DNA from 2 places in the Streptomyces sp. A01 genome. Region 2 is predicted to be linked to the other one. Evidence: predicted binding sites of a transcription regulator. Region 2 holds the regulator's gene; the other holds the start of a gene.
What was found. Region 2 encodes HrcA, which represses chaperone genes, less so after heat shock. Its sites were predicted from a motif close to TTNGCACTCNGNNNNNCNGAGTGCNAA; they were not measured.
Positions count from the first base shown of each region.

Region 1: a site for HrcA is predicted at 2,620-2,646, ahead of groES (co-chaperone GroES). Genes of this name have one in related genera too.

Region 1 covers NZ_JBWLKN010000007.1:203,247-218,094, reverse strand. Annotated here, with positions in the region: gene AC5P1B_RS12085 (SDR family NAD(P)-dependent oxidoreductase) at 1-299, shown strand, start outside; gene groL (chaperonin GroEL) at 447-2,069, opposite strand; gene groES (co-chaperone GroES) at 2,164-2,472, opposite strand; gene AC5P1B_RS12070 (THUMP-like domain-containing protein) at 3,081-4,271, shown strand; gene AC5P1B_RS12065 (DHA2 family efflux MFS transporter permease subunit) at 4,490-6,031, opposite strand; gene AC5P1B_RS12060 (TetR/AcrR family transcriptional regulator) at 6,262-6,942, shown strand; gene AC5P1B_RS12055 (hypothetical protein) at 7,061-7,315, opposite strand; gene tsaD (tRNA (adenosine(37)-N6)-threonylcarbamoyltransferase complex transferase subunit TsaD) at 7,312-8,541, opposite strand; gene rimI (ribosomal protein S18-alanine N-acetyltransferase) at 8,562-9,050, opposite strand; gene tsaB (tRNA (adenosine(37)-N6)-threonylcarbamoyltransferase complex dimerization subunit type 1 TsaB) at 9,128-9,859, opposite strand; gene AC5P1B_RS12035 (hypothetical protein) at 9,957-10,514, shown strand; gene tsaE (tRNA (adenosine(37)-N6)-threonylcarbamoyltransferase complex ATPase subunit type 1 TsaE) at 11,231-11,866, opposite strand; gene AC5P1B_RS12025 (alpha/beta fold hydrolase) at 12,002-13,225, opposite strand; gene alr (alanine racemase) at 13,222-14,382, opposite strand; gene AC5P1B_RS12015 (bifunctional ADP-dependent NAD(P)H-hydrate dehydratase/NAD(P)H-hydrate epimerase) at 14,474-14,848, opposite strand, start outside.
Region 2 covers NZ_JBWLKN010000011.1:29,998-44,845, reverse strand. Annotated here, with positions in the region: gene AC5P1B_RS16775 (PhoH family protein) at 1-599, opposite strand, end outside; gene AC5P1B_RS16770 (carbohydrate kinase family protein) at 842-1,984, opposite strand; gene AC5P1B_RS16765 (ribonuclease Z) at 2,376-3,395, opposite strand; gene AC5P1B_RS16760 (histidine triad nucleotide-binding protein) at 3,401-3,760, opposite strand; gene AC5P1B_RS16755 (hypothetical protein) at 4,046-4,696, opposite strand; gene AC5P1B_RS16750 (16S rRNA (uracil(1498)-N(3))-methyltransferase) at 4,916-5,659, opposite strand; gene AC5P1B_RS16745 (nitronate monooxygenase) at 5,656-6,774, opposite strand; gene dnaJ (molecular chaperone DnaJ) at 7,144-8,277, opposite strand; gene hrcA (heat-inducible transcriptional repressor HrcA) at 8,278-9,294, opposite strand; gene AC5P1B_RS16730 (MBL fold metallo-hydrolase) at 9,499-10,242, shown strand; gene AC5P1B_RS16725 (DUF3097 domain-containing protein) at 10,417-11,244, shown strand; partial or broken gene AC5P1B_RS16720 (Uma2 family endonuclease) at 11,314-11,869, opposite strand; gene hemW (radical SAM family heme chaperone HemW) at 11,969-13,201, opposite strand; gene AC5P1B_RS16710 (SpoIIE family protein phosphatase) at 13,373-14,848, opposite strand, start outside.

The DNA.
Region 1 (14,848 bases), on a different contig from region 2:
CGCAGGGAGTGGCCCGCGATCTGAACGGTTCGGGGGTGCGGCTGATGGCGCTCTGCCCCGGGTTCGTACGGACCGAGTTCCACGAGCGGGCGGGGATGGACACCGGCAATGTGCCCGGGTGGATGTGGCTGGACGCGGACCGGCTCGTCGAGGCCGCGCTGAAGGACCTGGCGCGCGGCAAGACGCTGTCCGTGCCCGACCCCAGGTACAAGGCGCTGACCGGCCTGGCGAAGTTCGCCCCGCGCAACGCGCTGGCCCGCGCCTCGTCGTCCACGGGCCGCCGCTACGGTCCGCGCTGAACCCCCTTCGTACGAACAGCGGTCACGGGGCGTACGGCTGAGGATGGTCGGCGCGGCCGGGACTGCCGGGAAACGCACTGAGGCCCGGCCGACTCCCCGAAGGGAGCGGCCGGGCCTCAGTGACAGCCGCGTGGCCTGATCCGGAGATCAGTGCGAGTGGCCGTGGCCGTGGCCCGCGTCGCCCTCGTCCTCGGCCGGCTTCTCCACCACAAGGGTCTCCGTGGTGAGCAGCAGGGAGGCGATGGACGCGGCGTTCTCCAGTGCGGAGCGGGTGACCTTGACGGGGTCGATGACGCCGCCCTTCACCAGGTCGCCGTACTCGCCGGTCGCGGCGTTGAAGCCGTTGCCCTTCTCCAGGTCGGCGACCTTGGCGGTGATGACGTAGCCCTCAAGGCCCGCGTTCTCGGCGATCCAGCGCAGCGGCTCGACGACGGCGCGGCGGACGACGGCGACACCAGTGGCCTCGTCGCCGGTCTTGCCGAGGCCGCCCTCAAGCACCTTGGCGGCGTGGACCAGAGCGGAGCCACCACCGGAGACGATGCCCTCCTCGACCGCGGCGCGGGTCGCGGAGATGGCGTCCTCCAGACGGTGCTTCTTCTCCTTGAGCTCGACCTCGGTGGCCGCGCCGACGCGGATCACGCACACGCCACCGGCGAGCTTCGCGAGGCGCTCCTGGAGCTTCTCGCGGTCCCAGTCGGAGTCCGTGGCCTCGATCTCGGCCTTGATCTGGTTGACCCGGCCCGCGAGGTCGTCCGCGTTGCCGCCACCGTCGACGATGATGGTGTCGTCCTTGGTGATGGTCACGCGGCGCGCGGTGCCCAGCACGTCCAGACCGGCCTGGTCGAGCTTGAGGCCGACCTCCTCGGCGATGACGGTCGCACCGGTCAGGGTGGCGATGTCGCCGAGCATGGCCTTGCGGCGGTCACCGAAGCCGGGCGCCTTGACGGCGACGGCGTTGAAGGTGCCGCGGATCTTGTTGACGACGAGGGTGGAGAGCGCCTCGCCCTCGACGTCCTCGGCGACGATCAGCAGCGGCTTGGACGCGCCGGCCTGGATGACCTTCTCCAGCAGCGGCAGCAGGTCCTGGATCGAGCTGATCTTGCCCTGGTGGATCAGGATGTACGGGTCGTCGAGGACGGCCTCCATACGCTCCTGGTCGGTCACCATGTACGGCGACAGGTAGCCCTTGTCGAAGGCCATGCCCTCGGTGAAGTCCAGCTCAAGCCCGAAGGTGTTGGACTCCTCGACGCTGATGACACCGTCCTTGCCGACCTTGTCCATCGCCTCGGCGACGAGCTCGCCGACCTGCTTGTCCTGGGCGGAGAGCCCGGCGACAGCGGCGATGTCGGCCTTGGAGTCGATCGGACGGGCGGTCGCGAGCAGGTCCTCGGAGACCGCCTTGACCGCGGCGTCGATGCCCTTCTTCAGGGCGGCCGGGGAAGCACCCGCGGCGACGTTGCGCAGACCCTCGCGCACCAGCGCCTGGGCCAGCACGGTGGCGGTGGTGGTGCCGTCACCCGCGATGTCGTTGGTCTTGGTCGCCACCTCCTTCACGAGCTGGGCGCCCAGGTTCTCGAACGGGTCCTCGATCTCGACCTCGCGGGCGATGGTGACGCCGTCGTTGGTGATCGTCGGGGCACCGAACTTCTTGTCGATGACCACGTTGCGGCCCTTGGGGCCGATGGTCACCTTGACGGTGTCAGCCAGCTGGTTGACGCCGCGTTCGAGGGCGCGACGGGCGTCCTCATCGAATTTCAGGATCTTCGCCATGGTTGCGTATGTCCTCTCAAAGAACCACGCCCCGGTCGCCCGGGTGTTTCAGACACGGGAGGCCGGGGCGCAGATCACGTAATACTTCGGTGAATTACTTCTCGACGATCGCGAGGACGTCGCGGGCCGAGAGGACGAGGTACTCCTCGCCGTTGTACTTCACCTCGGTGCCGCCGTACTTGCTGTACAGCACAACGTCGCCGACGTTAACGTCGAGCGGAAGGCGGTTGCCCTCTTCGAAGCGGCCCGGTCCAACAGCCAGGACGACGCCCTCCTGGGGCTTCTCCTTAGCAGTGTCCGGAATGACCAGGCCCGAGGCCGTGGTCTGCTCGGCGTCGAGCGGCTGGACCACAATGCGGTCCTCAAGCGGCTTGATGGCAACCTTGGAGCTGGCGGTCGTCACGATCCGACCTCCCCCTTCGGAGATCTCACGGGGTTAACTGTCTGAGGTGGCGACCTGGTAGATCCGTCGTCGCGGGTGCCGGATCTGCCCGTCGCTGTTTTCTGGCACTCCCTGGTGGGGAGTGCCAGCCCCGAGACTAGGACGCGGTTAGCACTCGGTCAAGCGGAGTGCCAATGCAGCGCTCGTCTGGGTGCAAGCGGAAGCTGACGGACCGAGGCGCGAGCGGCCGCGACCGCAGCCCGGAACGCGGCCGGACCCGCCTTCGGACCCGCAGTCGGCAGGCAGCCGGAACACCGCCGGAAACGCCGCCCCGGCCCGGGCCCCGCAGTCCTCTACGGGCCTCTACGAGCCCCTGCGGGCGCGCCACCCGCTCCTGGGGGCGGGTGGCGCGCCCCTTGCCCTGCGGGATGCCCGTGGGCGGCCCGACGAGATATCCATCGCCTGTCCGCCTGTCCGCCTGTCCGCTGTCGTGCGGCTGGCCGGTTCTCGCCCGGCTTGCGCGTGGGCCTCGCGCGCCCCGTCATCCGGCCGTGCGCCGGGGGCCGTGCCGCGAGCGGCTTTCCCCGCCATGTGCGAGCCCGTGCCCCGCCCGCTGCGAGAATGCACCCGTGAGCACGACCACCAGCCCCGTCGAGACCTTTCACGCCCTCCTCACCAGCGAGGGGCAGTCCCTGCTCGCCGCGCTGCGCGACTTCGACCCGGCCCGCGAACTCGCCACGGCGACCCGGCTGCGCCGCGACCACCCGGCCGAGCTGGTGTCGGCCGCGATCGGCCAGGCGCGGCTGCGGCAGCGCGCGGTGGCGAAGTTCGGCGAGCTGGACGCGCACCGCATGTACTTCACCCCTGACGGCGTCGAACAGGCCACGCGCACCTCCGTCGCCGCCTACCGCGCCCAGCGCTTCGCCTCCCTGGGCGTCCGGCGGCTGGCCGACCTGTGCTGCGGCATCGGCGGCGACGCCATCGCCCTCGCGCGGGCCGGGGTGTCCGTACTCGCCGTGGACCAGTCCCCGCTGACCTGCGCCGTCGTACGCGCCAACGCGGAGGCCCTGGGGCTGGCCCCGCTCATCGAGGTGCGCTGCGCGGATGTCGCCGACATCGACACCTCCCCGTACGACGCCGTCTTCGTGGACCCGGCGCGCCGCGGGGGCCGGGGCCGGGTCTTCGACCCCGAGGCGTACTCCCCGCCGCTCTCCTGGGCCATCGGCGCCGCACGCACCGCCCCGCACGCCGCGCTCAAGATCGCGCCGGGCGTGCCGCACGAGGCGATTCCCGATGACGCGGGAGCGGAGTGGATCTCGGACGGCGGGGACGTGAAGGAGGCGGTGCTGTGGTTCGGCACGGAGCCGGGCGCCCGCCGCGCGACCCTCCTGCCCGGCCCCCGCTCCCTTCTCGGCGCGGGCCTGCCGGACCCCGAGCCAGGCCCGGTCGGGCGCTGGCTGTACGAGCCGGACGGCGCGGTCATCCGCGCGCACCTGGTCGCCGATGTGGCGCGGCAGGTCGACGGCCGCCTGATCGATCCGACGATCGCGTACATCACCTCCGACTCCCTCGTCAGCACGCCGTACGCCACCGCGTACGAGATCACGGACGTGCTCCCGTTCAACGTGAAGAAGCTGAAGGCCCTCCTCCGCGAGCGCCAGGTCGGCATTCTGACGGTCAAGAAGCGCGGCTCGGCGGTCGCGCCGGAGGAGTTGCGCAAGAAGGTCAAGCCGCAGGGGCCCGGCTCGGCGACGGTCTTCCTCACGCGCGTGGCCGGCGCCCCGACGATGCTGCTGGGGCACCCGGCGGGCGGGGCGTAGCGGCTGGGTGTGGTCGTTGTGTGGTCGTTGGGCGCAGCGGCCGGAACGGAGCGGCTGGGCGCCGTACGGGCCCGTAGGCGCGACCGTCCCGGCCCGACCGGCCGCGCCGCACGCTCCGGGCGGACCGGCGCCCCGCCACGTCCCTCACCGACCGGCCGCAGCCCCAACCCCCGTCTCCCGTACGAGTCGGGCCGTCAACTCCCGTACGAGTCGGGCCGTCAAGCCCCTGTCGGGCCGGTTTTCCCAGGAGCGGTACCCACCTCGGGCGTCCCGGAGGCAGACGTCCCCGCCGCGGTCGTACCGGAGGCGGTCGTACCGGACGCAGACGTACCGGACGCGGTCGTACCGGACGCGGACACCCCCGTAGCCAGTCGTACGCCGCCGTCGTTGGCGGGTCCGCGGCCGGGGCTCCGCAACAGGGCCACCGCCACGGCCGCCGCTGCCAGGAGCAGCGCGGCCGAGAGGCCGAAGGCCGTGGCGTAGCCCGAGGTCAGGCGTTCGGTGGGGGTGCCGTGTGCGCTGGTGGTGACGCGCGCGGCGACGGTGACGAGTACGGCGAGGCCGAGGGAGCCGCCGATCTGGCGGAAGCTGTTGAGGACGCCGGAGGCCATGCCCGCCTCGGCGGCGGCCACACCTGTGGTGGCCGCCGTGCCCAGCGGCACGAAGCACATGCCGACACCGATGCTCGCGACCATCGAGGGGCCGAGGATGGAGCTCAGGAACGTGCCGTCAGCGGCGACCGCCAGGCCGAACCAGCCGAAGCCCACCGCGCCCAGCGTCCCGCCCAGGGCGAGCAGCCACCGGACGCCGAGGACGGCGACAGTGCGGGTGGCGACGACCGAGCCGATGACGATGCCGACACAGAACGGCAGAAAGGCCAGACCGGCCTGGGTCGGGCCGTAGTCGAGGATCTGCTGGGTGTACAGCGACAGGAAGTAGAACGCGGCGAACTGGCCGCAGAACAGCAGCATCACGAAGAGGTTCGCGGCCAGCACCGGACGGCTGGCCAACAGGCCGATGCGCAGCAGGGGTTGCCGCACGCGCAGTTCTACGGCGACGAACGCGGCGAGCAGCACGGCGGCGGCGGTGAGGGTGCCGATCGTGGCCGTCGAACTCCAGGCGTGCGTCTCGGTCCTGACGAGCCCGAGGACGAGCGTCGTCATGCCGAGCGTGATGAGGAGCGCACCAGCCAGGTCGAGGCGGGGCGCGGCGCCCGTGCGGCGGTCGGCCGGTACGTAGCGGCGGGCGCCGAGCAGGGCGAGCAGCACGATGGGGACGTTGACCAGCAGGACGGACCGCCAGCCCGCCGCTTCCGTCAGAAGTCCGCCCGCGAGGACGCCGACGGCACCGCCCGCGGCGCCCGCCATGCCCCACAGGCCGAGGGCGCGCGAGCGCGCGGGGCCGGCGGGGACGGTGACGGTGATGAGGGCGAAGGCGACGGGCGCCAGGGCGGCGGCGCCGACGCCCTGGACGGCGCGGGCGGCGACAAGTCCGCCGGGCGAGGACACCAGGCCGCCGCCGAGGCTGGCGACGCCGAAGACCACGAGTCCGGCGATCAGGGTGTGCCGTCTGCCGACGATGTCGGCGAGTCGCCCGCCGAGCATCAGCAGCCCGCCGAAGGCGAGCGCGTAGGCGTTGACGACCCAGAGCAGGTCGTCGGCGGAGAAGCCGAGGTCGGTGCGTATGTCGGGCAGCGCGACATTCACCACGGACATGTCCAGCGACACCATGAACTGGACGGTGAGCAGCACCGCCAGCATCCGTGGCGGCTGCTTGGCCGCGCGGCTCTCGGAACTGTTGTCGTGATCCACAACTCACCCTCCGGGTAGGGGTATCCGGCGTGCTCACCACATTATTACACGCGTGGAGAAACTAGCCAGTGGCTCGCTTTCCCCGGCCCTCCTCCAAGGCGCGATCCCGCACAGCGGGCGGCAGCCCCGCAGGAGGGACGCGGCGCGGGGAGCGCGACGGCGCGGGTGACAATGGGGCGGTGAGTACGGACCAGGGCAAACGCGCCGTCGGACGGCCCGCGCGGCTCGAACGGGAGACGATCGTCGCCACCGCGCGGCGCGTCCTCGAAGAAGAGGGCGTGCACGCCCTGTCCATGCGCCGCCTGGCGAAAGAGGTCGGCAGCACCCCTCGGGCGCTCTACCACCACGTACGGGACAAGGACGAGCTCCTGCTGCTGGTGATCTCCGGCATCGCGAGCACCGTCCCCCGCCCGGAGCTGCCCAGCGACCCGCGCGAGCGGCTGTACGTCACAGCCCGGCACATCCACGACATCCTGCGTCCGCTGCCCTGGGTCGTGGAGGTCCTGAGCCAGGGCGACCTCACCGACAAGCACGCCCTGTGGATGGTCGAGGAGATCATCGACTCGGCCATGGCCTGCGGCCTCAGCCTCCACGACGCCGTACGCGCGTACCGCGTCATCTGGTACTACATCTTCGGCGACCTGGCCTTCCACGCCGCTCAGGGCCGCCGCGCCGCCGACCCGGAGCACCGCCGCCTCTTCCCCGACCTGCTCACGGAAGACGACGCGGCCGAACTCCCCCGGCTGACGGCGCTCGCCCGCGAATGGACGGAGGTCACCGACCCGTGCGACCTACCGCACGGCCTGCGCGCGGTCATCCACGGACTGCTGGCCAAGGACGCCCGACCGCAGGGGAGGTGACGCACGGGCAGCCAGGCACCCGCTGCCACGGCGCCCGACCACTCCCCCACCACACACCAACCGACGGGCGCCCGGGCCCCACGGACGCGGGCGCGAGCGCGGTCACCCAGCCGTGCGGCTACTCCGGTACCGACTCGAAGCGCCAGCGGTGTACGGCGCGCTGGATCAAGTCGCTGGCCGGTTCCGGGAGTTCCGGCAGCTCGGCCTCGTACGGTGCATCCCACCAGGTGATCACCAGGACGCGGTCGCCCGGGGCGCGGAGCGTTTCGCGCCGCAGCGGGGCCGCGGCGAGCTTCTGGCGCCGGGCCCACTCAAGCAGCTCGGGGCCGCGCCCCTCGGCGGCGCGGGCTTCCCACATCAGCGCGACGGTCATGAGTAGAGGTTGTCCTTACTCAGCTCGTGGAAGTGGTCATGGTTGTGGCCGTGGCCGTGGCTGTCGCCGTCATTGTGGCCGTGGTCCTGCCCGTGCGGGTGGTCGTGGCTGGCGCCGTCATCGCCGTGCCCGTGGCCGTGCTGATGCCCGTTGGCCGGGTCGCCCGTGCCCGGCACGTGCGGGTCGGTGACCGGCAGCGACGAGTCGGCCGACAGGTCCCAGTCCGAGGCGGCCCGGCCGCGCGCGACCATCTCCGCGCCCAGGGCCGCCACCATCGCGCCGTTGTCCGTGCACAGCTTGGGCCGGGGCACGCGCAGGATGATGCCCGCGTCCTCGCAGCGGCGCTGCGCCATCGCCCGCAGCCGCGAGTTGGCCGCCACGCCGCCGCCGATCATCAGGTGGTCCACGCCGTTGTCCTTGCAGGCCCGTACGGCCTTGCGCGTGAGGACGTCGACCACCGCCTCCTGGAACGAGGCGGACACGTCCGCGACCGGGACGTCCTCGCCCGCCGCCCGCTTCGCCTCGATCCAGCGCGCCACCGACGTCTTCAGCCCGGAGAAGGAGAAGTCGTACGCGGCGTCACGGGGGCCCGTCAGCCCGCGCGGGAAGCGGATCGCGTCCGGGTCGCCCTCGCGGGCCAGCCGGTCGATGACGGGGCCGCCGGGGAAGCCCAGGTGGAGCACCCGGGCGACCTTGTCGAACGCCTCGCCCGCCGCGTCGTCGATGGTCGAGCCCAGCGGGCGCACATCGCTGGTGATGTCCGGTGCGAGCAGCAGCGAGGAGTGGCCGCCGGAGACGAGCAGCGCCATCGTCGGCTCGGGCAGCGCGCCGTGCTCCAGCTGGTCGACGCAGATGTGCGAGGCCAGGTGGTTGACCCCGTAGAGCGGCTTGCCGAGCGCGTACGCGTACGCCTTCGCGGCCGAGACGCCGACGAGCAGCGCGCCGGAGAGCCCTGGCCCCGCCGTGACCGCGATGCCGTCCAGGTCGCTCGCGGCGACCCCGGCTTCGCGCAGCGCGCGCCGGATCGTGGGGACCATCGCCTCCAGGTGGGCACGGCTCGCGACCTCGGGCACGACGCCGCCGAAGCGCGCGTGCTCCTCGACGCTGGAGGCGATCGCGTCGGCGAGCAGCGTGTGGCCGCGCACGATGCCGACGCCGGTCTCGTCGCAGGAGGTCTCGATGCCGAGGACGAGGGGTTCGTCGCGCCGGCCGCGTGAGTCAGCCATGGGTCTCAGTCTCACTTTTTCTAGTACGGGGTGCCTGGTACGGGCACAGCGGGTACGGCGGGGGCCGACGGGTCTGCCAGCCTCATCACCAGGGCGTCCACGTTGCCCGGCTGGTAATAGCCCTTGCGGAAGCCGATGGGTTCGAAGCCGAAGCGTTCGTAGAGGCGCTGGGCCCGGGCGTTGTCGACGCGCACCTCCAGCAGCACTTCGCGGCACTCGAACGCGGTGGCCGCGAGTATCAGGTCGGTCAGCAGCCGGGCACCCAGACCGGTGCCCCAGTGGTCCGTGGCCACCGCGATCGTCTGCACATCGCCCATGCCGTCCACGGCCGAGAGCCCTGCGTATCCGGCCAGCCGCCCGCCGGGCTCCTCAGCGACGACGTAGTGCCGCGTCGCGCCCACGCCCCTGGCGTGCGCCAGCTCGGACCAGAACATGCCCTCCGACCACGCGTCCTCCGGGAAGAGCTCCTGCTCAAGGCGGAGTACGGGGCCGATGTCCCACCACCGCATCTCGCGCAGCCGCACCGCGCCGCCCGCTATGGGCGCCGCCTGGCGGTCCGGCGCGTCGGCTCCCTCGCGCACACCGCTCACTGGGGGGTGACCACCTTGTAGTTCGCGGGCACCTGCGCGTCCGGGCGCCGCAGGTACAGCGGGCGGTCCGGCAGGAACTCCGTACCGGCGGCCAGCTTCTCCACCGCCAGCGCCGCCAGCGCGGCTGCGGACTGGTGCTCGGGAAGCTCCGCGAGGAGTGCGGCGTTCACTCCGGTCGCGTCAGTCACCCCCGTCGCGTTCGTCGCGTTCGTCGCGTTCGTCGCGTCGAAGACGTCCCGGTACAGCGTGCCGCCCGCGCCCACCACCCGCACGCCCGCGAGCCGCTCGGCGATCTCCGCCGGGCGGTCCACCGCCGGTTCGCCGATCCGGGTACGGGCGTCCGCGTACCGCGCCCAGTAGACCTCCTTGCGGCGCGCGTCCGTGGCGACGGCGAAGGGGCCGGTCAGGCCCGCCTGCCCGGCGGCGTACGCGATGCCGTCGAGCGTGCACAGCCCGTGCACGGGGATGTCCAGCGCGGCGCCGAAGGCGGCAGCCGTCGCCAGACCGACCCGCAGCCCGGTGTACGGGCCGGGGCCCACCCCGGCCACGAGGTCGGTCAGGTCCTGCGGACCGACCCCGGCCTTGGCCAGCACCGCGTGGACGGCGGGAAGCAGAAGCTCACCGTGACGACGCGCGTCGACCTGGTGGTATTCGGCGAGGACTGCCTGGCCGTCGTGCAGAGCGACGGTGACGGCAGGAGTGGCGGTATCAAGAGCGAGCAGCAGCACGCCCATAAGCGTACGACCGCTTGCCTGGGCGTCGGTCCACGGCTGCGCGACGGGTGCTACCGTCGCCGGTAGAGCCGGGTATGAAGGGTGGCGCAGCGTGGCACGTAAGAGCTCTGGGACCATCGTGGCCGGTCTCACCACAGCAGCGATCGTCGTCGTCGGCATCCTCGCCTACCACGCGTCGGCGAACGCCCCGATCAACCCCAACCAGGCCGCTCGCCCTGGCGCCTCCGACACCGCGCAGCCGAAGGACAAGGACAAGAAGGAAAAGTCCACGGCCGTGCCGGGCAGCTCGGGCACCGGGCGCCGCGTCGTCTACTCGCTCACCGACAAGCGGGTGTGGCTGGTCGGCGCGAACGAGCAGGCCATCCGTACGTACAAGATCTTCCCCAGCTCGGTGAGCCCCGCTCCCGGGTCGTACACGGTGACCTCCCGTTCGGGCAGTGTCACCGGTTCGGATGGCGTGCCCATCGAGCACGTCGTGCGGTTCCACACCGAGGGCGACATAGTCTTCGGCTTCAGCGCCGCCGTGGACGGCTCCACGCCGGACGCGGCCTCGGAGAAGCGGACCGGCGGCATCCGCGAGAAGCGGGCCGACGGCGCGGCGATGTGGCGGTTCGCCACGATCAGCACCGAGGTCGTCGTCGTCCCCTGATCTGCCCTGACCTCCGGGTGATGTGCCTGCCCTGCCCTGCCACCCCTGCCGGGTGATGTCGGACGGCCGGGGTGGCAGTCGATCCCCGTAAGGCAGTAAGGCACGTGCGTACGCCGTGAGGAGCGCAGGCCGGAGCCGGGCGCCGTCAGGGACGCGGGACAAGACGCAGGACGAAGTCAAGTGACGCATGGAGCGTACGGAACGTACGGGACATGGCCCGCCATATGGGGCGTACGGGGCGCGGCGAAAACCGCGCCCGTGCGAGGACCTAAGCCGCCTCGCGGGTGTTACACGCCTCCGGGTTGGTCTCCTCGCCCGGTTCTACCCCGGGGGTCGGCTGACTCCCGGGCGGGGTGGATACCGCAGTCGCCGCGGCGCAGGCCGCCAGCATGTCGGTCACCGAGGGCGTCCGCGCCTCGCACCGACCGACTGGGGCGACAGGCTCTTGGGGCTTTTGAGTCGCCATGAGTGCCTCCCGGGCTCCTGGGGCATACGGGGCTTGGTGAGGTATCCCTAACCCACCCCTGCCATCCATGTGACCACGGTCGGCACGGTGAGCGCAACATCTTCCCGACGGCTTGTCGGAATCTACATCCCCGGCCCGCACCCCCGCCCTCCGCCATCCCCCCAGCTCATCCTCGCCGGGGCACGCCGGGGCACGCCGGGGCCCGGCGAAAGGATCACGGGAGAAAGGATCACGGGAGAGTGGCCGGGGGCTATCCCTCAAGCACCGACAGGTCCGCGGCGGCCCAGCGCGCCCCGACGCCGGTCACGGTCACCCGCCGCACATCGTCCGCGAGCCCGTCGCCGTCACCATCACCCTCCACGTCACCGTGAACACCACCGGTACCAGCATCGACACCAGCACCAGCACCAGCACCGTCGCGGCCCCCGCCGCTCGCGCCCGACACGTCCGTCGCGCCGTCGAGGCTGTCCGCGCTGCCGACCGCCCGTTCGATCACCACGTGCAGCCGGTCGTCCGACAGCTCCTCGACCTTTCCGTCGCCCCACTCCACGGCCACCACCGACTCCGGCAGCGACACATCGAGGTCGAGGTCCTCCATCTCGTCGAGGCCGCCGCCCAGCCGGTACGCGTCCACGTGCACCAGGGGCGGGCCGTCGCCGAGGGGCGGGTGCACGCGGGCGATCACGAAGGTCGGCGACGTCACCGCGCCGCGCACGCCCAGGCCCTCGCCGAGCCCCCGTGTCAGCGTCGTCTTCCCCGCGCCCAGCTCGCCGGTGAGCAGCACCAGGTCGCCGGGGCGCAGGATCGTGGCGAGCTTGCGGCCCAAGTCGCCCATGCGCTGCGGGGTGTTGACGGTGATCTGTGCGCGGGTGTATGGAACGTTCATGTTCGCCGATGGTACGGGCTGAATCCGGCGTCCGGGGAACGTGTCCGGGGCAGGCACCCGTGACGGCCACGCGATCACACGGACACGCCGGACACACGGCTACGCGCCCACGGACGGCCGAGGGCCGAAATCCGATCAGCCCGGAGCCGACCGGCTGGTCTCCTCTTCCCGACGGTCGACACCCACAAGGTCGAGCAGCCGCAGCAGCCCGGCGTTGACGGTCTCCGGATGCTCCAGCATCACCAGGTGCCCCGCGTCGGGGACTATCTCCAGCCGCGCGTCCGGCAGGAACTCCGCGATGGCCTCGCTGTGCTCGCTGGGCGTGATCAGGTCCCTCTCACCCGCGAGGACGAGCACCGGCATGCCGTCGAAGGTGGGCAGCGCCTCCGACTTGTCGTGCTCGGCGAACGCCGGGTAGAACTCCGCGACGACGTCGATCGGCGTGGCCTCGATCAGCCGTTCAGCGAACCGCGCCACCCCCGGGTCGACGTCCCGCGCCCCGAACGAGTAGCGCTTGATGACCCCGGCGAACAGGTCGGCGGTCGCCCGCCGCCCCCGCTCGACCAGCTCGGGCTGCGTGCCCATGGCCCGCAGCATCCCGGGCAGCACCCGCCGCATCGCGCGCGCGCCCATCACCGGCAGGCCGAAGCTGACCTCGCTGAGCTTGCCCGCCGACGTGCCGACGAAGGCCGCGCCGACCACGCGCTCCCGCACCAGCTCGGGGAACTGCGCGGCGAGGGCCATGACCGTCATGCCACCCATCGAGTGCCCGACGAGCACCAGCGGCCCCTCGGGCGCCGCGGCGTCGATCACGGCCTTCAGGTCGCGGCCCAGCAGGTCTATGGTGACGGGCTCGTCACCCTCCAACTGGGCGCGGCCGCGCTCGGAGCGGCCATGGCTGCGCTGGTCCCAGTAGACGCTCCGTACGACACCGGCGAGCGCGGCCCGCTGGAAGTGCCAGGAGTCCTGGCTGTGGCAGTAACCGTGAGAGAAGACGACGGTCACCGGCGGCGGGGGCCGCCGTCCGAAGATGCGGCGGCCCAGCGACGGCTCCGGCTGCTCGGCCGCCTCCTCCACCTCGTACGACAGCTGTGTGCCGTCCTCGGCGGTGGCCGTGCCCGGGTCGCCACGCAGCGTGCCGTACGGAGCCGCGGCGTCCAGCGCGAGGCGCGCCCTGCGCCGCATGCCGCGCCCCACGGTCAGCCGCTCCAGCGCGACACCGGCCGCCGCACCCGCCGCCACGACTCCTATGGCGGCACCGGCGAAGCCCGCTCCGCGCCGCCAGCTGGTGATGGCCGCCACCGCGTCGGCCACCCCGTCCGTCGCGTCGCCGCTGACGCTGCCTGTGGTCTCACTCATGCTGGGGTGCCCGTGCCCTCGCGCTCATGGGCATAAACGCGTGGCACGCGCGTCCCGATCCGGGTGACGATCTCGTACGCGATCGTCCCCACGGCTCGCGCCCAGTCCTCCGCCGTCGGTTCGCCCCGGTCACCGGGGCCGAAAAGCACCGCTTCATCGCCCTCCGTCGCGTGGTCACCACCAAGGTCCACCACGAACTGGTCCATCGCCACCCGGCCGGCGACCGTCCGGAGCTTCCCCGCCACCAGCACGGGCCCCACGTCGGAGGCGGCGCGCGGGACACCGTCGGCGTATCCGACGGGGACCAGCGCCAGCGTCGTCTCGCCGGGGGTGACGTAGCGGTGCCCGTACGACACGCCATGACCGCCCGGCACCCGCTTGACCTGCGCGAGTGAGGCCGACAGCGTCATCACGGGCCGCAGCCCGAAGTCGGCGGGCTGGCCCAGCTCCGGGCTCGGCGAGATGCCGTACACCGCGATCCCGGTCCGTACGAGGTCGAAGTGCGTCTCAGGGAGGGTCAGGGTCGCCGGGGAGTTGGCGATGTGCCGCACTTCGGGGCTGAGCCCCGACGCCTCCGCGTGTGCCAGCAGCTCCCGGAACAGGGCCAGCTGCGCCGCTGTCGAGGGGTGGCCCGGCTCGTCCGCGCACGCGAAGTGCGACCACAGGCCGGTCACCTTGAGCACACCGGCCGCCTCCGCCGCCACGGCCGCGCTCACCAGCTCGGGCCAGTCGGCGGGCTGGCAGCCGTTCCGCCCGAGCCCGGTGTCGGCCTTCAGCTGGACCCGCGCCGGACGGCCCGCCGCCCGCGCGCCCGCGATGGCCTCGCGCAGCGCCCACATGCCGCTCACGCCCACATCGATGTCCGCCTCGACGGCCTCGCGCCACGGCCCGCCCGGCGTGAACAGCCAGCACATCAGCCGCCCCGTGTCACCCGCCGCCCGCAGCGCCAGCGCCTCCTGCGGCGTGGCCGTGCCCAGCCAGCTCGCGCCCGCCTGCCGGGCCGCCCGCGCACACGGAATCGCGCCGTGCCCGTACGCGTCCGACTTGACGACGGCCATCAGCTCGGCCTGGGGCGCGCGGGCGCGCAGCGCGCGGACATTGGCCCGCAGGGCGGCCAGGTCGACCACGGCACGGGCACGCATCGGTGTCTCGTTCATCGAGCCCAGTGTCTCAGGCCCCTGTGACACGGTCAGAGGCCGCACAGCCGCCCCGCCGTCCGGCCGTCCGGCCGCCGCACACGGCCGCGGGTCAGGCCGTGCCCGCCACATCCCGCCACGTCGCCTCCAGCTCGTCCGCCACGTCAAGCGCCGTGATCGGCGCCCCCGGCCCACCGGCCTCGCCCGCCCTGCGGCGAGCCGCCAGGCCATGCAGATACGCGCCGACGGACGCGGCGTCCCGGGCCGGGAGCCCGGCCGCCAGCAGCGAGCCGGTCACGCCGGACAGCACATCGCCACTGCCCGCCGTGGCCAGCCAGCTGGTGCCGGTCGGGTTGGCTCGTACGGGCTCCGCACCGAAACCGTCACCCGAACCCGAACCCGCACCCGCACCGGCACCGGCACCGGCCCCCTTACCCGCAGCAGAACCGGAATCTGCGCCTCCACCATGACCGCCACCACGACCGCC
Region 2 (14,848 bases):
TCGTAGAGCGTGCCGGGCAGGAAGCCGAGGCGCTCTCCGGCCTCGACCGCGGGACGGGTCAGGATGATCCGCGTGACCTGCTTGGACTGCAGGGCCTGGACCGCCTTCGCCATGGCCAGGTACGTCTTGCCGGTGCCGGCGGGGCCGATCCCGAAGACCACCGTGTGCTTGTCGATGGCGTCGACATAGCGCTTCTGGTTGAGGGTCTTGGGCCGGATTGTGCGGCCACGGTTGGAGAGGATGTTCTGTGTGAGCACCTCGGCGGGCGTCTCGGCGGCCTCGCCCCCGCCGTTTTCAGCCGTACGCAGCATGGCGATCGAACGCTCCACCGCATCCTCCGTCATCGGTTGACCGGTGCGGAGCACCAGCATCATCTCGTCGAACAGGCGCTGGATCAGTGCGACTTCACGCTGATCGCCGACCGCGCTGATCTGGTTGCCCCGGACGTGGATGTCCGTCGCCGGGAACGAATCCTCGATCACGCGCAGCAGTGAGTCGCCGGACCCCAGGACCATGACCATCGGGTGCTTGGCCGGGACGGTGAAGTGAGCGCGGGCCTGCCCCTGCGCGGGGTTCTGGGCTGTGGGTGTCTGAGTCATGGGCCGGCTCTGGGGCCTGCTCATCCCTCTTTCCGTGGTCGACAACCTTGGGATACCAGCGTACGACGGGCCACTGACAAGGCCCGAGCGGTTTTCGGGACGCGCTGCCGGGCCCCTGCGGCACCGGCCGCCCCAGCCACCCCGGACCCGGCCGCCCCGGAGCCCCCGGCTCGGCCGCCCCGGCCCCCGCTCCCCACGGACCTCCGCCACAACGCTCCCGTCAAGGCCCCGTCCCAGCCCCGTCAGGGCTGGCGGAAACCGATCGTCGGAACCGCCCGGCGCAGCGGCCAGGCACGCTGGGCCGGGGGCAGGAGCCCGTCCAGGAAGGCGTAGCGGCGCAGGGCGCTGCCGTGCCCGGCGACCAGGCTCTGGTCGTCGAAGGCGCGCACGTGCTGCCACCACGCGGCGATCTCCACCCAGCCGGGCGCCGACAGCGACCCGCCGAACTCCTGTACGGACAGCGCGGCGGTCAACCCGGCGAACGCGAGCCGGTCGGCGAGCGGCCAGTCGGCCAGGGTGCCCGTGATGAACCCGGCGACGAAGACGTCCCCAGCGCCGGTCGGGTCCAGGGCCTCGACGGCGATGGCGGGCACCTCGGCGCTCTCGCCGGTACGGGCGTCCACCGCGTACGCGCCCTCCGCACCCAGCGTGACCACGGCGAGCGGCACCTTCTCGGCGAGCGCGTGCGCGGCCGCACGCGGGCAGTCGGTGCGGGTGTAGCGCATCGCCTCCGCCGCGTTGGGGAGGAACGCCTCGCAGTGCTCAAGCCCGGCGAGGTCGGCCGGGTCCCAGCGACCGGTGTCGTCCCAGCCGACGTCGGCGAAGACCCGGCTGCCCCGGCGGGCCGCGTTCCCGACCCACTCCTCGCTGCTGCCTGGCACCAGGGAGGCGACGCAGGCACGCGCTGGAGGCGGGCACTCCGGCGCGGGCTCGCCGTCGAACGCCCCGTCCACCGGCGAAGCGGACCGGGTCGGTGGCGCCTCGTGGCCGTGCGACACCATCGTGCGCTCACCCTCGTACGCCATGGAGACGGTGACCGGAGAGTGCCAGCCGGGGACCGTACGGGACAGCGACAGGTCGATGCCCTCGCCCCGGTCGAGGGCGTCACGGCAGTAGTCGCCGTACATGTCGTCACCGAACGCCGCGGCGACGGAGGTGCGCAGGCCGAGCCTGGCGAGCGCTGTGGCCATGTTGGCGACGCCACCGGGGCTTGAGCCCATCCCGCGCGCCCAGGACTCGGTGCCGCGTACGGGCGCGGAGTCGAGCCCGGTGAAGATGATGTCGAGGAAGACGGGCCCGGTCAGATACACGTCGCAGTCCGGGTCGCCTCGCTCACGGACGGCGGCGAGCGGATCGAGCGCGGTGTTCGCCGCGAGCCCCGCCACCGGGCGGTGCCCGGCGAACTCAGCGGGCCCGGCGGGCTCAGCCGGCCCGGAAAGCTCCGCGTACTCGGGCGTGGACGCCCTGTGGTCTCCGTCTCGTCGTGTCACGGTGTGCTCCCTGGCCGTACGCCGTACTGTGCCGTACTTCTCTCCGTCGCGAGTGCCCGTTACCGGTGCGGCCAGTGTGCACGATCGCCGGTCGGGCCCTCCTCGGCTGCACCGCGATGGCGTGGCGGCGGGGTTGTGACGGCGCAGGGGCGGGCTCCGGTCGGGCTCGGGGCCCACGGGGCGGCGGTGGGAGGCGGGTGAGGATGCGAGGCGCCGCGCTGGCCGTACGTCAGCGCCGCTTCGGTACGTCAGCGTCGCTCAGGTACGTCAGCGTCGCTCAGGTACGTCAGCGCCGCTTCGGTACCGGGACCCGCATCAGGTCACGGGCGACGGTGAGTTCGCCCTCGAACCCCGCCGCCCGGGCCTGGCGCTCGAATTCGACCGGGTCGCCGTAGCGCTGCGAGAAGTGCGTGAGGACCAGCTGCCGCACGCCCGCCTCAGCGGCGACGCGGGCCGCCTGCCCGGCGGTGAGATGGCCGTGGTCGCGCGCCAGCCGTTCGTCCTCGTCGAGGAACGTCGACTCGATGACGAGCTGGTCGCACCCGTCGGCCAGGGCGCGCACCCCCTCGCACAGCCGGGTGTCCATGACGAAGGCGAAGCGCTGCCCGCGCCGCACCTCGCTCACCTCTTCCAGGGTGACCGTGCGGCCCTCCACCGTCACGGCGCCCTCCCGTTGCAGCGTGCCGACGAGCGGGCCGGTGACACCCCGCTCCACCAGCCGCTCCGGCAGCATGCGACGGCCGTCCGGCTCGACCAGGCGGTAGCCGTACGACTCGACGGGATGCGAGAGCCGCCGGGCGCTCAGCGTGTAGGGGCTGGGGCTGATCGGGACGCTGGTGGTGCCTGCGGCGCCGGTGCTGTCGGTGGTGCCGGTGGTGTCGCCGGTGGGGGGTCCGTGCGTGCCGGTCTCGGCGCCGCCGCTGGTGAGCGTTCCGCCTTCGCCGCTGACCGGCTCTTCGACCAGCCGTACCGTCTCGCGGTAAGCCGTCGCGTACCGCAGCCGCTCGAAGAAGTGCTGACCGCTGGCCGGGTAGTGGGCCGTGATCTGATGCGGCACCTGGTCGAGGTTGATCCGCTGGATGACCCCGGCCAGACCGAGCGAATGGTCACCGTGGAAGTGGGTGACGCAGATCCGGTTGAGGTCGTGCGCCGCGACACCCGCCCGCAGCATCTGCCGCTGGGTGCCCTCGCCCGGGTCGAAGAGGATTCCCTGGCCGTCCCAGCGCAGCAGGTAGCCATTGTGGTTGCGGTGCCGGGTCGGCACCTGGCTCGCCGTGCCCAGGACGACCAGTTCGCGTACGGACAACTGACTTACCCGGGGGGCCAGTTGAGGCCGCGTCCGCCGAGGACGTGGGCGTGTGCGTGGAAGACGGTCTGACCCGCCCCCGAGCCGGTGTTGAAGACGATGCGGTAGCCACCGCCTTCGACCTTCTCGGCGGCGGCGACCTCACCCGCCGCGCGCAGCACATCGGCGGCGATCTGCGGCTCGGCGACGGCGAGCGAAGCGGCGTCCGGGTAGTGCGCCTTGGGGATGACGAGGACATGCGTGGGCGCCTGCGGGTTTATGTCCCGGAAGGCAATGGTTGTCGCGGAGTCATGCACCACGGTGGCCGGGACATCCCCCGCCACGATCTTGCAGAACAGGCAGTCCGCCTGCGGTTCTCCCGCCATTGCCCCGCATCTCCTTTGCGACGTCCTACGTCCGTTCGGTACGTCGCATGCTAGCGGTCCGCACAGCGAGACTCCTCACTCCCTCCCGCCACGACGCACTCCGTAGTGCGGCGTTGACGCGCGCGCCTCCGCCAGACGGCTCACGCCTCGCGCGCACCCGCACATCCACGCGTCCGCACCCGCGTCCGCGACCGCGACACGAACGCGTGGTGCCGCGCGCATGGCACCGCACGCGTGCCGAGCCGTCAGTTACGCCCCACCCCAGCTCACTTACGCCCGGCCGGATTACTTGCTCCCGGCCTGGGTCGCGTGCGGGCCGCCGTCCCCGCGGCCGTGGTCTCCGTTTCCTCCGCCGTCGTCGCAGTCGCAGCTCGGCGTCGGGTCGGGGGTGGGCCGGGGCGGTGGCGCGGTGACCGTCACGGTGACCGGTGGCGTCGATGGCGGACGCGGGCTGGGGGTGGGGGTGACCGTGGCGGTCACCGTCGGCCTGGGCTGCGCTGTGGTCGGCGGCTGCGCCGTCGGCTGGTGGCTCCTGGTCGGACGCTGCGTGGGGCGGTGCGCGGGGCGTTCGGCGCCGCAGTCACCGATGAGGCCCGCCTCGAAGACCACCCGGCCCTCGATCCTGCCGGTCAGGTTCCCGCGTACGCAGCGGTTCTCGCGGACGAAGGTGACGGTGCCCTTGATCGAGAGTTCCCGGTCGCCCGCGGCCTTGCCGGTGCAGTTGACGTCCGCGCGTCCGCTGGACCGGGACTTCGCCGAGGGTGAGGAACCGTCGTCGCGCTGACCTCGCACCTTCGCCGTGCAGGCCATCCAGCGCACGTCGATCCCGCCCCGCTCCAGGGCACGGGTGCCCACCTTGTCGGTGGTCACGGCCACCATGGACGCGCTGAGCCCATCCTCCACCGGATCACACGCCGACAGCGTGACGACTGCCACGCCTGCGGCGCTTACCGCGAGGAGCGCTCGTCGCCTTCGCATTCGACTCGAAGCCCCCATGGACAGCAGAGTGCCATGGGCGGCCAGGGGCCGGAAGTGCGGTGTCGGCCACTCGCCTGTTCGCCCGCTGCCCCACGGATGGCCCCTCGGACTGGCCAGTTGGTCGGTACGTCACTTGGCCGGTCGGTTGGTCAGCCGTCCGGCCAGCTGGTCAGTCGGTCAGTTCCAGCGGCCGGTGCGTCCCAGCAGCAGTGCGGTGGCCGCGGTGCCCGCCGTTGAGGTGCGCAGGACGGTCGGGCCCAGCCGGTACGGCTTGGCGCCCGCCTCGGCGAACGCCGCCAACTCCTCGGGGGATACGCCCCCTTCGGGACCGACGACCAGCACGATCTCGCCCGACGCCGGCAGGTCGGCGACGGCCAGCGGTTCGCTTCCCTCCTCGTGCAGGACGCCCGCGAAGGCGGCTCCCGCCAGCAGCCCGGCGACCTGCCGGGTGGTCATCGCGTCCGCGACCTCGGGGAAGCGCAGCCTGCGGGACTGCTTTCCCGCCTCGCGGGCCGTCGCCCGCCACTTGCCCAGTGACTTCAGACCCCGCTCGCCCCGCCACTGGGTGACACAACGCGCCGCGGACCACGGCACGACGACGTCCACGCCGGTCTCGGTCATGGTCTCCACGGCCAGTTCGCCGCGGTCCCCCTTGGGCAGCGCCTGGACGACGGTGATCCGGGGCACCGGCTCGGCCTCGGCGCGCAACCCGGCCACCTCGACCGTCAGCTGATCCTTGCCCTCGACGGCGGCCACCGTGCCGTACGCGCCGCTGCCCGCGCCATCGGTCAGTACGACGTCCTCGCCGACCCGCAGCCTCCGCACGGAGACGGCGTGCCGTCCCTCAGCCCCGCCCAGTGTGACGGTCCCGCCCACGGCCGCACCGGCCAGCGAGTCGGTGACGAAGACGGGGGCGGTCACGCGCCGCCTCCGCCGACCTGACGCTGGTGGGTCGGGGACGGCCACGTACCGGCGGCCAGCGCGTCACGCGCGGTGGAGAGTTCGGCGACCAGCACGTCGACCAGCTGTCCGGCGGGCATCTCCCGGGCCAGCCGGTGGCCTTGCCCCGCCCACAGCGCCATGCCCTGCGGGTCGCCGACCTTTGCCGCCGCCTTCCGCAGCCCTGAGGTGATGTGGTGCAGCTGGGGATAGGCGGCCGGAGCGTACGGGCCGTGCTCGCGCATGAACCTGTTGACCAGGCCGCGCGCCGGGCGCCCGGAAAAGGCCCTGGTCAGCTCGGTGCGGGTGAAGACCGTGTCGGTCATGGCCCGCTTGTGCAGGGCGTTCGCGCCCGACTCGGGGCACACGAGGAACGCGGTGCCGAGCTGGGCCGCGCTCGCGCCCGCCGCCAGCACGGCGGCGATCTGCGCACCGGTCATCAGCCCACCGGCGGCGACCACCGGCAGCGCCACCGCCTGCCGCACCTGCTCGATGAGGGAGAGCAGTCCCAGCCCGGCGCCCGGACCATCCGCGTGCGGGTCGTCCCGGTGCGTGCTCTGGTGGCCGCCCGCCTCGATGCCCTGCGCGCACACGGCGTCGGCGCCCGCCGCCTGTGCGGCGCGCGCCTCGTCGGCCGAGGTCACCGTCACGATGGTCCGCGTACCGACCTTGGCGAGCGCGTCACAGACCGCGCGGGACGGACAGCCGAGGGCGAAGGAGACCACCGGCACCGGATCGTCCAGCAGAATCGCGAGCTTCGCGTCGTAGGCGTCGTCGGAGCCGACGTCCGGGTCGCCCAGCGGAGTCTCGTACCACGCGGCCTCGCCCGCGAGCTGCTCGCGGTAGACGGCGATGGCGGACCAGTCGACCGTGGCGGGCTGCGGCATGAACAGGTTGACGCCGAACGGCAGGTCACTCTGCCCGCGAAGATGCTTGATCTCTTCGTACATGGCCTCCGGCGTCTTGTAGCCGGCGGCGAGGAAGCCGAGCCCCCCGGCCGCACTGACGGCGGCGGCGAGCTGCGGACGCGAGGCGCCACCCGCCATGGGGGCCTGCACGATCGGATACCGGTAGAGATCGGTCAGCGCGGAGGACATGGCGACATCGTGTCACGGCCGTCGCGCCAACAGGTAACCCCCCAGTACGCCCAGTCGCCGGGTGCCCGCCGACCGCGCCCAGCGGCCTTTCGCCCGTGCCCGGCCGGGCACACCGCACCCATGCGCCCGCACGCGAACGGTGCGGCGCACAGGGCGCCGCACCGTCTGGTACGCGCATGACTTCAGCAGCCGCTGAACCCGGCCGCAGGCCATACCTCAGCGACCGTTGAACGCATCCTTCAGCCGCGAGAACAACCCCTGCTGCCCCGGCTTACCCCAACCCCCGGGGGACACCCCCCGAACCCCCGGCCGGAACACACCAGAGCCCCACAAGCCACAGCTCAGCGACCAACAGCAGACCACCACGCCTCAGCGACCGTTGAACGCATCCTTCAGCCGCGAGAACAGCCCCTGCTGCCCCGGCTTGAACTCGCCGGTGGGCCGCTCCTCGCCGCGGAGCTTGGCGAGCCGTCGCATCAGCTCTTCCTGCTCCGGGTCGAGCTTGCTCGGCGTCAGTACCTCGACGTGCACGATCAGCTGGCCCCGGCCGCCGCCGCGCAGGTGGGTGACGCCGCGCTGGTGCAGCGGGACCGACTGGCCGGACTGCGTGCCCGGGCGGATGTCGATCTCCTCCACGCCGTCGAGCGTCTCCAGCGGCACCTTCGTGCCGAGCGACGCCGCCGTCATCGGAATGGTGACCGTGCAGTGCAGGTCGTCGCCCCGGCGCTGGAAGACCGCGTGCGGCGCCTCGTGGATCTCCACGTAGAGGTCGCCGGCCGGGCCGCCGCCGGGCCCGACCTCGCCCTCGCCTGCGAGCTGGATGCGGGTGCCGTTGTCCACACCTGCGGGGATCTTGACGGTGAGCGTACGGCGGGACCGTACGCGCCCGTCGCCCGCGCACTCCGGGCACGGGGTGGGGACCACGGTGCCGAAGCCCTGGCACTGGGGGCAGGGCCGCGACGTCATCACCTGGCCGAGGAAGGACCGCGTGACCTGCGAGACCTCTCCCCGTCCACGGCACATGTCACAGGTCTGCGCCGAGGTGCCTGGCGCGGCGCCTTCGCCGGTGCAGGTCGTGCACACGATGGCCGTGTCGACCTGGATCTCCTTCGTGGTGCCGAACGCCGCCTCGTCCAGCTCGATGTCGAGCCGGATCATGGCGTCCTGGCCGCGCCGCGTACGCGAGCGCGGTCCACGCTGCGACGCGGTGCCGAAGAAGGCGTCCATGATGTCGGAGAAGTTGCCGAAGCCGGCGCCGAAGCCGCCCTGGCCGCCACCGCCCGCGTTGGACAGCGGGTCGCCACCGAGGTCGTAGACCTGCTTCTTCTGCGGGTCCGACAAGACCTCGTAGGCGGCGTTGATCTCCTTGAACCGCTCTTGGGTCTTCGGGTCCGGGTTGACGTCCGGGTGCAGCTCGCGTGCGAGCCTGCGGAACGCCTTCTTGATCTCGTCCTGCGAGGCATCGCGCCGCACGCCCAGGACGGCGTAGTAGTCCGTCGCCACTTACGACTCCGCCAGGATCTGTCCGACGTAACGTGCCACTGCGCGTACCGCTCCCATCGTTCCGGGGTAGTCCATGCGGGTCGGTCCGACCACGCCGAGTTTTGCGACTGCCTCGTCGCCCGAACCGTAGCCGACAGCGACGACGGATGTGGAGTTCAGGCCCTCGTGAGCATTCTCATGACCGATTCGTACGGTCATGCCCGAATCCTTCGCCTCGCCTAGCAGCTTGAGCAGCACGACCTGCTCCTCCAGCGCCTCAAGCACCGGACGAATCATGACGGGGAAGTCGTGTCCGAACCGGGTCAGGTTGGAGGTGCCGCCGATCATCAGCCGCTCCTCCGTCTCCTCGACCAGTGTTTCCAGCAAGGTGGCGAGCACCGTCGAGACCGCGCCACGGTCCTCCTGCTCGAACGACTCCGGCAGGTCCTGCACCAGCTGCGGCACGTCAGAGAACCGCCGCCCCACGACCCGGCTGTTCAGCCGCGCCCGCAGGTCGGCGAGCGAGGTCTCACCGAACGGCGCCGGGCAGTCCACCATCCGCTGTTCCACGCGACCGGTATCGGTGATCAACACGAGCATGACGCGTGCCGGGGCGAGCGAGAGCAGCTCGACATGACGCACCGTGGAGCGGGTCAGCGACGGATACTGCACGACGGCGACCTGCCGGGTCAGCTGCGCCAGCAGCCGCACCGTGCGCCCCACCACGTCGTCCAGGTCGACCGCGCCGTCCAGGAAGTTCTGGATCGCGCGACGCTCGGGCGACGACAGCGGCTTCACACCGGCGAGCTTGTCCACAAAGAGCCGGTAGCCCTTGTCCGTGGGGATACGGCCCGCGCTCGTGTGCGGCTGGGCGATGAATCCTTCATCCTCCAGCGCCGCCATGTCGTTACGCACGGTAGCCGGGGAGACGCCCAGGTGGTGCCGCTCGGTGAGCGCCTTGGAGCCCACGGGCTCCTCCGTGCCGACATAGTCCTGGACGATGGCGCGCAGCACTTCAAGTCTGCGTTCGCTGAGCATCGCGCACACCTCCCAGTCCAAACCGTGTATCAGGGGACTTTTCCTGGCACTCACCCGTCCCGAGTGCCAAATCCCCTGGGCCAGTGTACGGCGGGCTGCCGCCATCGGGGCAAGGGCGGCCCCGGTCTGTACGGCGCGAGCGGCCGGGAATCGGCCCTGCCGCCCGACCGGGCGGGGGGCCGGAGCCCGAGCTAGCGTCTCCGTATGGAGAGCAGTGCGGAAGCCGACGACCGGCACGGTGACGACCGGCACGGTTGGGAACAGCTCGCGCCCGGTGTCGCCCGGCGACGGCTGCCGGGCTGGGACGCGACGGCCGGGGCCATCGCCGGCCCCGAGGGCGTGCTCGTCGTGGACACCGGGGCCACGCTCCGTGAGGGCGCCGAGATCCGGCGCCAGGTCCACGCCCTCTTCGGCCGCCGCACCACGCACGTGGCCCTGACCCACCCGCACTTCGACCATGTCCTCGGCACCGCCGCCTTCGCCGGTGTCCAGGTCTACGGGGCGGCCGGACTCGCGGCGCTGCTGCCACGGGAGCGGGACGCGCTGCGCGAGGAGGCGGTACGGGAGGGTGTCGAGCCGGACGCGGCGGCTGAGGCCACCGACCTTCTCGTCTGCCCCCAGCACTCGGTCTGCGGCGAACTCACCCTCGACCTCGGTGGCCGTCAGGTCCTGCTGGCCAACGTCGGCCCCGGGCACACCGGGCACGACCTCGCCGTACTGGTCCAAGGACCGCCCGAGGTGGTCTTCTGCGGCGACCTGGTGGAGGAGTCCGGCGCGCCGCAGGCGGGCCCGGACGCCGTCCCCAGCCAGTGGCCGGCCGCGCTGGACCGGCTGCTCGCGCTGGGCGGGGAGGACGCGGTCTATGTGCCGGGGCACGGGGCGGTCGTTGACGCGGCCTTCGTTCGTGCGCAGCGCGACGCACTCGCCGAGCGCTTCGGGACGGTGTGAGCGCGTACGGCGCGGATGTGTACGGCGTGAGTGCGTACGCGGGAGCGCATGCGTCCGGGCGGTGCGCGTGGGGGCTCGCCGGGCCTTCCCCGCGGGGCCGCCGGCGCGGGGAGCTCATGGTGAACGACGTGGCCGCGGGCCCGCGGCGACTGCCCGGAAGCTATCGTCTGGCCCATGCGCAGCAGACACTACGGGCCCGATCTGACCCCGCCGTGGAAGAAGTCGAAGCCCGCCCCCGAGGTCGCGGCCGAGGCGGACCTGGTGGTGGAAGAGGTCACCTCGGGCTTCTGCGGCGCGGTGATCCGCTGCGAGAAGACCGCCGAAGGCCCGACCGTCACGCTGGAGGACCGCTTCGGCAAGCACCGGGTCTTCCCCCTGCTGCCGGGCGGCTTCCTGCTGGAGGGCCGCCCCGTCACCCTCGTACGACCGAGCACGCAGCCCCGGCAGGCGGCACCGGCCCGTACGGCCTCCGGCTCACTCGCCGTGCCGGGGGCGCGCGCGAGGGTCGCCCGCGCCGGGCGCATCTACGTCGAGGGCCGCCACGACGCGGAACTGGTGGAACGCGTATGGGGCGACGACCTGCGCATCGAGGGGGTCGTCGTGGAGTACCTGGAGGGCATCGACGACCTTCCCGCCATCGTCCGCTCCTTCTCGCCCGGCCCTGACGCCCGCCTCGGCGTCCTGGTCGACCATCTGGTTCCCGGCTCGAAGGAATCCCGGATCGCGGCGGAGGTCACCAATCCCGACACCCTCGTCGTCGGCCACCCCTACATCGACGTCTGGGAGGCGGTGAAGCCCTCCTCGGTCGGCATCCCGGCCTGGCCGTCCGTCCCGCGCGGCCAGGACTGGAAGACGGGCGTGTGCCGCTCCCTGGGCTGGCCGCAGAACACGGGCGCCGCCTGGCAGCGCGTCCTGGGCTCGGTGCGCTCTTACCGGGACCTGGAACCGGCACTGCTGGGCCGGGTGGAGGAACTGATCGACTTTGTCACGCAACCCGGCTGACCGGCTGATCAGTTGACCGGCCGACCGGCCGACCGGGCACGGCAGCCGGGGACTCGCGGCTTCGTCGTCTCAGCCGAGGGTCCGGAATCCACTGGTGTCGAGCGAGATGCCCAGCACGTCGACCGGCACCGGATCACCGAACTTGACCGTGCGCTCGACCTGGTAGTCGGCCTCTTCTCCTGCACCGACGGGCTCGGTGAGCAGGACGCATGCCGCGGTGAACGGGTCGGCGATCAGACACGCGGGCACGCCTCCCGCCGCGTAGACCGAGCGCTTGAGCCTGTAGTCCCGGTGGGCGCTGGCCTTCGAGACCACTTCCAGGACCAGGGTGACCGCAGGCGCCGGAACCAGGCGACCGGGGCCGTCGAACGCCCCCTGTTCCATGACCCACGAGATCCGGCTGCGGCTCGCTGACCTCACCCGGGATCGCGATGTCCTGCGTCTGCAGCCGGTGCCAGCGATCGCGCGGGATCTCGTCCTGCACGGCCTGCACGATCAGGTTATGGACCAGATCCGGTCCGGCCACCATCACGATTTCTCCCCTGAGGAGCTCCACCTTGACGCCCTCGGGAACCTCCAGGTTCTCGAAGAGCTCAGTCATCCGGTGATCATCCACAGCGGTCATCTCCGTGGCCCTCCACATCCGCCGCGTTCTTTAGTGGCAGCCCAGGAACAGCGTAGGCGCGGGGTCAGCGCGAACGTGGGCATTCACTCCCGCGAGTGATCAGTCCACCAGATCCCTGACCACCGCGTCCGCCAGCAGCCGTCCGCGCAGCGTCAGCACGGCGCGGCCCGCCTCGTACGGGGCGGGCTCCAGCAGGCCGTCCGTCAGGGCGCGGCGCGAGGCTGCCAGGCCCGCCGGGGCGAGGAGGTCGAGCGGGCAGCCGTCGGACAGTCGCAGCTCAAGCAGGATGCGTTCGACGCGCCGGTCCTCGGGGGCCAGGATCTCGCGGCCCGCGCCGGGGGAACGGCCCTCGGTGAGCGCCTGCGCGTACGCGCCGGGGTGCTTCACGTTCCACCACCGCACGCCGCCCACGTGGCTGTGCGCGCCGGGCCCCGCGCCCCACCAGTCCGCGCCCCGCCAGTACAGCTCGTTGTGGCGGCAGCGGCTCGCTTCGGTCGTCGCCCAGTTCGAGACCTCGTACCAGCGGAAACCCGCGCCTGACAGCGTCTCCTCGGTGATCAGGTACCGGTCCGCGTGCACGTCGTCGTCGGTCATCGGGACCTCGCCGCGCCGGATGCGCCGGGCGAGCTGGGTCCCCTCCTCAACGATCAGCGCGTACGCCGACACGTGGTTCGGCTCGGCGCCCAGGGCCGCGTCCAGGCTGGCCCGCCAGTCCGCGTCGCTCTCCCCCGGCGTTCCGTAGATCAGGTCGAGGTTGACGTGCTCGAAGCCCGCGGCACGCGCCTGGGCGACGCAGCGCTCTGGGCGGCCCGGGGTGTGGGTGCGGTCGAGCACCTTCAGAACGTGCTGCCGGGCGCTCTGCATGCCGAGCGAGACCCGGTTGAAGCCGCCTTCGCGCAGTTCGGCGAGGTAGCGCTGGTCGACGGACTCCGGGTTCGCCTCGGTGGTGATCTCCGCGCCGGGCGCCAGGCCGAACTCGTCGCGGATGGCGGCGAGCATCCGCCCCAGGTCGCGCGCGGCGAGCAGGGTCGGGGTGCCGCCGCCGACGAAGACCGTCTCGACCTGGCGTGGGTCGTCCCCGAGCACCTTGCGGGCCAGGCGTATCTCCTCCACGACCATGTCGGCGTAGTTGTCCCGGGAGGCGAGCGCACCGCCGGAGCCGCGCAGCTCGCTGGTGGTGTAGGTGTTGAAGTCGCAGTATCCGCAGCGGGTCGCGCAGTACGGAACGTGCAGGTAGAACCCGAGGGGCCGGGTCCCCGCGCCCTCCAGGGCGTGACCGGGCAGCGCCCCGTCATCGGGCATGGGCTCACCATCGGGCAGTACGGAAGGCATACGTCCCATTCTCCGCCATCGCGGCCGGAGCTCCTGGCCACGAACCGGCGCGCCCAGGGCTGAGCTGGGGAGGGCCCCAGGGCTGGGGGCGCACGGGCGGGAGGGCGCCGGGCCGCACGCCGGGCGTGACGGGGCGCCGGGCAGCGAGCGGCGGCCCAGCGCGGCAGCGCTCTAGCGGGCCTGGAGCACCAGCATGGCCAGGTCGTCGTTGGGCGGTGAGGCGGCGAAGGCGTGGACGGCGCGGCGTACCCGCTGGGCGATGTCCTCGGCGCTCAGCCCTCCGCACGCGGCGAGCGCCCTCGCCAGACCGCCGTCGTCGTCGAACTGCATGGTCCCGGACTTGCGCTCCGTGACGCCGTCCGTGACACACACCAGGGAGTCGCCCGGCAGCAGGTCGAAGCTCTCGCTCTCGTACCGCACCTCGTCCATGACTCCCAGCAGCAGCTGCGGGACCGCGCGGACCACCACCTCGCCGTCGGGCCGCAGCAGCAGGGGCAGCGGATGCCCGGCGCTCGCCAGGGTGCAGCGCACGGCGCCGCCCGTCGCCGCCTCGTCGTCCGCCCCGGACGCGTCCGCCGGGGCGCCCGCGCCGGAGGTGTCCGATGAAGTGTCCGCCGGGGTGTCCGCCGGGGCGCTCGCACCCGGTCCGCGCGGCTCGTTCCCGTACGGGACCAGCTCCCCGTACAGCAGGGACAGGAAGCGGGACTCGCCAGGGCCCTCGCCCGCGACGGCCGCCGCCGCCGCCTCCACGGCCTTCTCGGCGAGGGTGCGGTTGAGCCGGTCGAGGACCTCGGCGACGCCGTACCCCTCCCGGGCGAGGAGCCGCAGCACCGGGCGGGCCAGGCCGGTCACGACGGCCGCCTCGGGGCCGTTGCCGCACACATCGCCGAGCGCGAAGCACCAGCGGCCGTCCCCGGCGGGGAAGACGTCGTAGAAGTCGCCACCCGCGCAGGTGCCGCCGGTCGGTTCGTAGACGACGGCCGTCCGCATCCCGGGGATCTCGGCGAGCGCGCTCGGCAGCAGTCCGCGCTGGAGCACCTCGCTGATCGTCGCCTGCCGGGTGTACTGGCGGGCGGAGGCGAGCGCGAGGGCGACCCGGCGCGCGAAGTCCTCGATGAGGCCGACGACCTCGTCCGGGATGCGGGTTAGCCCGCTGCGGCCGAGCAGCAGGGTGCCCACCTCGCGGCCGCCCGCGACCAGGCGGCAGGCGAGCGCCGCGCCGCCGGGGCCGTACGCGGACGGGGCGCTGGGCCACGGCCACGCGATGGCGCGGCCCTGCACGGCGGCGGGCATCCGGGGCGGGTGCTTCTCGACCAGGCTGCGCAGCTCCGCCATGCGGGTCTCGCTCGCGTGCCAGACCCGGGCCAGCCGTGGGCGCGCGTCCCCGGTCTCCAGCCACACCGCGCACCAGTCGGCGAGCCTGGGGACGAGCAGCTGCCCGGTGAGGGAGGCGACCTTGTCCTCGTCGAACTGCCCGGCCAGCAGGTCGGACGCCTCTGCGAGGAAGGACAGCGCGCCGTGGCTGACCCAGTCGGGCGCGCAGCGGCGGAGGGCCACGCGGAGCGGGGCGGGCGCCAGGATCTCCGTGACGCGCAGGTCGCGCTGGAGGGCGAGCTTGCCCGCGTCTTCGTCGGTGCCCGCAGCCTC